DNA from 2 places in the Pseudarthrobacter sp. rb genome. Region 2 is predicted to be linked to the other one. Evidence: predicted binding sites of a transcription regulator. Region 2 holds the regulator's gene; the other holds the start of a gene.

Region 1 (3,408 bases), on a different contig from region 2:
GACCGCATGGCATCCACCGCGGTGCGCTCGACGTCCGACTGGCGGAAGACGTCGTTGAAGACCTCCAGCGAGACGGGTCCGGTGTAGCCGGCGCGGACCACGTGGCCCATGAATTTGGCCAGCTCGAACTGCCCCTCGCCCGGGAACACCCGGTAATGGCGGCTCCAGGACAGGACGTCCATCGAGAGCTTGGGGGCGTCCGCCACCTGGACGAAGAAGATCTTGTCCGGGTTGATGTCCTCGATCGGCGCGGTGTCCCAGTCGCGGGACAGGATGTGGAAGGAGTCCAGGCAGGTTCCCAGGTTGGGGTGGTCCACCATCTCCACCAGGCGGTAGGCGTGCTCGTAGTCGTTGACGTACTTGCCCCAGGCCAGGGCCTCATAGGCCACCTTGACGCCGTGGTCCCCGGCCAGGTTTGCGAGCTGTGCAAGTTGTTCCGCGCGGACAGCATCGTCGTCAATGGTGGCGGTGGCAACGTTGGAGCACACCAGGATGGTGTCCATGCCCAGGCGTGCCATGAGCTTGAACTTGGCCTCGGCGCGCCGGAGGTTGGCCTTCAGCAGGTCCGGGGTGACGCCGTCGAAGTCGCGGAAGGGCTGGTACAGGTCCAGGCCGAGCCCCAGGTCCGCTGCCATCTTCCGCACATCTTCAGGGCTGAGCGGTGAGGTGACCAGGTCCTGCTCAAAAATCTCGATGCCGTCGAAGCCGGCGCTGGCGCAGGCCTGCATCTTTTCCTTCAGGGTGCCGGAGAGGCAGACGGTGGCGATTCCGGTGCGCATCAGGCGGCCACCTCCTCGGCGGCCACAAGTTCCAGGAAGTGCGAGCGCATGCGCTCCGGGTCCGCGTCCAGGCCGGTGAAGATCCGGAACGCGTCGGCGGCCTGGCCCACTGCCATCCGGCCGCCGTCCAGGACCTCGCAGCCCTTGGCGCGGGCGCCGCGGACCAGTTCGGTGTCGATCGGCCGGTAGACGATGTCCGCCACCCAGTGCCGGGGCTCGAGCAGGTCCAGGTCCAGCGGGACGCCGGGGTGGGCTGCCATGCCAACGGGTGTGCAGTGCACCAGGCCGTCGGCCAGCGGCATCAGCTGCGGCAGCTCCGCCGTCGTGCGGGCCGTGACGGTGCTGTGCGGGAAAAAGCCCTGCAGCTCGGCAGCCCGTGCCGCCGCCCGTTGGGGGTCCATGTCCACCAGGTCCAGCGTTTTTACGCCTGCGCTGAGCAGGGCGTAGGCGACGGCGGACCCGGCCCCGCCCGCGCCGAGCTGCACTACACGGTCCAGCCGGGCGCCGGGGAGGCCGGAGGCGAGGGCGGCGGCGAAGCCGGAGAAGTCGGTGTTGTGGCCGATGAAGCGGCCGTCCCGGATGACCACGGTGTTTACGGCGCCGAGCCGGCGCGCGTCCGGGCTGACCTCATCCAGGTGCTGCAGGACCAGCTGCTTGCAGGGATGGGTGATGTTCAGGCCGTTGAAGCCCAGGGTGCGGGCGCTGTGCAGGATGGCGCCCACCGATTCCCCGGTCAGCCCCAGTTCCAGCAGGTCGATGGGCCGGTACAGGTAGCGCAGGCCCTGCACGTCACCTTCCCGTTCGTGCATAGGCGGCGTGAGCGATGGCGTAACGCCGTCACCAACCAGCCCTACCAGGTAGGACTCAGTTCGATTGCTCATGCGTGCAGCTCCTTTGGTACGACACCGGGCAGTAGCGGAACTCGGCCGCGCTGCGGGGTGATAGGGATTACGGTACAACAAATGTTCACTTATCGCACTGTTGTTCTAGATGCGAACAGAATAAGTCTCCGGGGAAGCCGTGAGGCCTCCTGGTGCTATCGCTGGGGCAGCCTGGCGGCCAGTTCGGCGGCGGCTTCCTGCAGCAGGGGAACGTGCGCCACGAGCCCCTCAAGGTCCAGCCGGAACACCGGCACGGCGGTGGCCAGCGAGGCGAAGGCATGCCCCTGGTCATTGAGCAGCGGCACGGCCACGGCGCGCATCCCCGCCTCGTTCTCCTCATCCATGACGGCATATCCCTGCCGGCGGACCTTCTCGATCTCGGCCCGGAAGGCGCCGCGGTCCGTAATGGATGTGTCAGTGAGCGCCTCAAGCGGGACCTCGGCCAGCAGCTTTTCGCGTTCCACATCCTCGGCAAAAGCCACCAGGGCCTTGCCCACGGCGGTGGTGGAGAGCGAGCCGAGGTGGCCGGGGTCGCTGGTCACGCGGAAGGTCTGCGGCCCGTCCACCTTGCTGACGGTCAGGTGGTGCAGGCCGTCGCGGACGCTGAGGATGGTGGCCTCGCCGGTCTGTTCGGTGACCCGGCGGAGGATGGGCATGGCTGTTCCCGCGAAGCCATGGTGGTTGGAGACGCGCTGTCCCAGCTGGAAGATCCGCAGGCCCAGGTGGTAGCGGCGGCCGTCCGGCTCGTAATCGACAAAGCCGTCGCGGGTCAGGGAGCCCAGCAGGCGGTAGGTAGTGCTGAAGGGAAGTTCGGCGCGGCGGGAAATCTCCGCGGCACTTGCACCGCGGGGTTCATCACCCAGGAGGACCAGCAGCCCCAGGGCCTTGCCCACCATGTCCGTGCGGTCGGCGGGACGGGCACCCACTTTGCCTTCCGGCGGCATGGCATTCACGGGCTCTCCGGCGCGGGCGGCGGCAGCGGGTTCTTCATTGGCCGCTGTGGTTTGGTTCACACTCATGGGTTCGATGTTGCCACAATGTGAGAGCTATTTCTAGATGGTGATTATTTTCTTGACAGGTGACTGCCCTCACAGTCATAGTTTCTGTATCGCAAAAGTAGCTCCCACCATGTGGCTACAACTGCCGGGTCTTTCCACCGGACTCCAGCCGCATCCCCCGCCCGCACCAAGGCCTCGGCGGCTGCGACCCCCAGATCCATCCGCGACAATGTCGTCACACCAAAGGAACACCATGAGCAAGACACTTCCGTCCGCAGGGGCGGGTGCCCTCACCTCCGCCGGAACACCCAGGAAGGCCGCCCTCGCCAGCTTCCTGGGCAGCGCCGTCGAATACTATGACTTCTTCATCTTTGGCTCGGCCGCAGCGCTGATCTTCCCCACGGTCTTCTTCCCCAGCGCCGATGCCAACGCCGCCATCATGTCCTTCGCCACCTTCGGGTTCGCGTACGTGGCACGGCCCATCGGCGCCGTCATCCTGGGCCACTTCGGCGACCGGGTGGGCCGCCAGAAAGTGCTCATGTTCACCCTGGTGCTCATGGGTGCTTCCACCTTCGTCATCGGCTGCCTGCCCGACTTCCGTACGGTCGGCTGGTGGGCTCCGGCGCTGCTGGTGCTGGCCCGCCTGTGCCAGGGCCTCTCCGCTGCAGGCGAGCAGGCCGGCGCCTCCTCCATGACCCTGGAGCACGCCCCGGACAACCGCCGTTCCTTCTTCACCTCCTGGACCCTCAC
Region 2 (3,408 bases):
GCTGCGGAGGGGAAGCCGGTTCAGACGTTCTAGCTGGTCGTTCACCTGAACAGTTTAGTTGCCGCGGCAACGACCGGAAAATGTGACGGTTCCTGTTCGCCCTCGGCATGTCCCGCGGCCGCCCGCTTCACGTGAGGCGCCAGCGCAGGCAGCGGGCCCTGGCAGCCGGCGGAGGCGGCAGATCCAGCGGCTGCGGACAATCAGTGGGTGGGGACGAAGAGCTGCTGGCCCGGAAGAACGGTGCCCGCGGCAAGGTTGTTGAGCTGGACGATGTCCGCCACGACGTCCCGGGCGTCCCGGTCCGGAGCGACGGCGCCCGCAATGGCCCACAGCGACTGGCCGGACTGCACGGTCACCGTGACGGTGGGCGTCACCGCAAGGTCGGCGGCCGAGTCCGACGCCTTGGCCGGGGAGTGGAAGAGGCCCGAAAGCGACAGCAGGAGTACAGCCAGGAGCACGAGCGGAACTCCGATCAGGACGATCCTCCCCCGGCGGGTCAGCCGCAGGGGCGCGGACGAAGGTGAAACCTGGTGAAGAGATAAAGCTGACATGAACTAAGCCCTCCTGGACTTGCCGTGCTGCCCGGGTGTCCGCCCGCTGCTGCCTTGCCGTTCATACGCGCCGGGACTTCTCCCGGCCGCGTATTCGAATGGCGCATCTGCTGGTTAGAACACATGTTCGAACTTTGCTTGTTAAGTTTTAGCACCTATCAACGAACAATGTCGAGACTCGCTAGAACAAATGTTTGAAAAAGCAATGTGGCTGGCCTAGTTTTGAAACCACAGAACAACCACCACTGAAGTTGAACAGCAGGGTCTGACAATGACAGTGGGAGTCCTTCCGGCGGCACTGTGGAACAGCGGCACACGGAAGATCCGGCGGCAAGCGAAAGGCATTGGCGAATATGGCAGCAGCAGCCGCCGGGGGCAGGACCGCCCCGCAATCCAAGAGGACAGCCAAGGGGCTGACCCCTCGGCAGAAAAAGATCCTCGAGACCATCCAGCGCTCGGTCAATGAGAACGGGTATCCGCCCTCCATGCGCGAGATCGGCGATACCGTCGGCCTTGCGAGCCTGTCCAGCGTGACCCACCAGCTTTCCCAGTTGGAGAAGCTGGGTTACCTGCGCCGCGACCCCAAGCGGCCGCGCGCCATGGAAGTGCTGATGCCGCTCACGCTGGACGGCGGGGGCAAAGGCGCCGGTGCGTCTCCTGCGCCGCAGGCTGCGGGCGGGGGCGCCACGGTCACCGAACTGCCTACCGCACTGGATACGGCCATGGTTCCTTTGGTGGGCCGGATTGCCGCCGGCGGGCCCATCCTCGCCGAACAGCTCGTGGAGGATGTCATGCCGCTGCCCCGCCAGCTGGTGGGCCAGGGCGAACTTTTCATGCTCAAAGTGGCTGGCGACTCCATGGTGGACGCCGCCATTTGCGATGGTGACTGGGTGGTGGTGAGGCGCCAGGCTGACGCGGCCAATGGGGACATTGTTGCTGCCCTGCTGGACGACGAGGCGACCGTGAAGACGTTCCGCCAGCGCGACGGCCACACGTGGCTGCTCCCCCAGAACACGCAGTACGAACCTATCCTGGGCGACCACGCCACCATCATGGGCAAGGTCGTCTCGGTCCTGCGTTCCCTCTAGCCTGCGCACGCCTGCGCGGCATCCGCGCAGGCGTTGTCCGGCAGTCCGTCAGGAAGCGTCGGCACCAAGCCGGTTGAGCGCGGCCAGCGCCTTGGCGCGGTCGGTGGTGGCCCAGAACGGGGGCAGCGCACCGCGCAGGAATCCTGCATAGCGTTCGGTGGCCAGCCGTGAGTCCAGGACGGCCACCACGCCTTTGTCCCCGGTAGACCTGATCAGGCGCCCGGCACCCTGGGCGAGCCGGATGGCCGCGTGGGTGGCGGAAACGGACATGAAGCCGTTTCCCCCTGCCTGCGCCACGGCACGCGAACGCGCCGTCACCAGGGGATCGTCCGGCCGTGGGAAGGGTATGCGGTCTATGACCACCAGCCGGCAGGATCCTCCGGGAACGTCGACGCCCTGCCATAGGGACATAGTGCCGAAGAGGCAGGTGTCCGGTTCGTCGGCGAATTGCTTGACCAAGGCGGTCATGGTCGACTCGCCCTGGCAGAGAACAGTCATATTGAGCTTGGGCCGGAGGGCGTCGGCGGCCTCTTCGGCCGCCCGCCGCGAGGAGAACAGGCACAGGGCGCCCCCGCCTGATGCCTTGATGAGTGCTTCGAGTTCTGACAGCGCTTCCTGTGACACGCCGCGGCCGGGCTTGGGCAGGTGGCCGGCGACGTAGAGGATGCCCTGCTTGGGATAGTCGAAGGGCGAGCCAACATCCACGCCCGTCCAGCTGGGGGCCCCGTCGCCTACCAGGCCCAGTCCCCCGGCCGCCGGTTCAAAGGCGGAGCCGATGGCCAGGGTGGCAGAGGTCAGCACGACGGTGTGGTCTGCGAAGAGTCCCTCCCGCAGCCTGCCGGCGACGGACAGCGGGGCTATGTTGATCAGCACCGGCGCACTGTCATCGGGCTGTGAGTATCCCTGGCCGGGATCGAAGGTGCTGGCGCGGGAGAACCACACCACTTCGCGGTTCTCGCGTGCAGCAATGAGCCTTTCGCAGAGTTCCAGGATGAGCATCAGCCGGGAACGCGCCAGCTGCCGCCCGCCGTCGGCTGTGGTGTTGCTGTCCCCTTTGGAATCGGACAACGCGGCCCGGCACGCTTCACGCAACTGGTCCACGCAGTCGAGCTGTTCATCGTTCAGCCCGTTGGGAAGCAGGCCGTTCGGTGCGCCGGCAAGGGCCAGTTCCAGGTTGGCAGCTGCGGCGTTCAGGGCGTCAACGGTGATGGCGGTATGTTTCCGGGCACCCGAAGCGGCAGCGTGGACCATAGCCACGGACAACTGTCCGGACACGGCGCCAGTGACCCGGTCCTGCAGTTCGTGCGCTTCGTCCACCACCACGACGTCGTATTCGGGCAGGACGGCAAGTCCCTCGAACGCGCTGACGGCCAGCATGGCGTGGTTGGTGACCACCACATCGGCCTCGGCTGCGTCTTGCCGGGCGAGTTCGCTGAAGCATTCGGCGGCCATCGGGCATTTCTGTGCCCCCAGGCATTCCATCGACGTCACGGAAACCTGGCGCCAGGCGCGGTCGGTCACGCCGGGCAGGAGCTCGTCCCTGTCGCCGGTGGTTGTCTTTTCGGCCCATTCGCGGAGCCGTACCACTTCCTTGCCGAGCTGCGACGATGGTCCGCCCACCGAAGCAGCGAAATGTGGAACGCTGGTGTCCTCTCCCAGGGAGAAGAGCTGCCCTTCCGATGGTTCCTCTGACGGGAAACCGCCTTCAAGCTTGTGGCGGCAAACGTAGTTGGACCGCCCCTTGACCAAGGCAACCTTGACCGGCCGGT

The links. The regulator LexA, encoded in region 2, represses DNA repair genes until DNA is damaged. The targets are predictions, from matches to a motif close to TCGAACANNTGTTCGA.
Region 1: ACWRN3_RS12830 (shikimate dehydrogenase) is a predicted target of LexA. The motif match lies at 1,734-1,749, and genes of this name have one in related genera.

The regions. Positions count from the first base shown of each region.
Region 1 covers NZ_JBWJAR010000008.1:142,813-146,220, reverse strand. Annotated here, with positions in the region: gene ACWRN3_RS12835 (bifunctional sugar phosphate isomerase/epimerase/4-hydroxyphenylpyruvate dioxygenase family protein) at 1-779, opposite strand, end outside; gene ACWRN3_RS12830 (shikimate dehydrogenase) at 779-1,660, opposite strand; gene ACWRN3_RS12825 (IclR family transcriptional regulator) at 1,816-2,679, opposite strand; gene ACWRN3_RS12820 (MFS transporter) at 2,912-3,408, shown strand, end outside.
Region 2 covers NZ_JBWJAR010000001.1:558,974-562,381, reverse strand. Annotated here, with positions in the region: gene ACWRN3_RS02490 (histidinol-phosphate transaminase) at 1-45, opposite strand, end outside; gene ACWRN3_RS02485 (LysM peptidoglycan-binding domain-containing protein) at 201-551, opposite strand; gene lexA (transcriptional repressor LexA) at 905-1,639, shown strand; gene ACWRN3_RS02475 (ATP-dependent DNA helicase) at 1,688-3,408, opposite strand, start outside.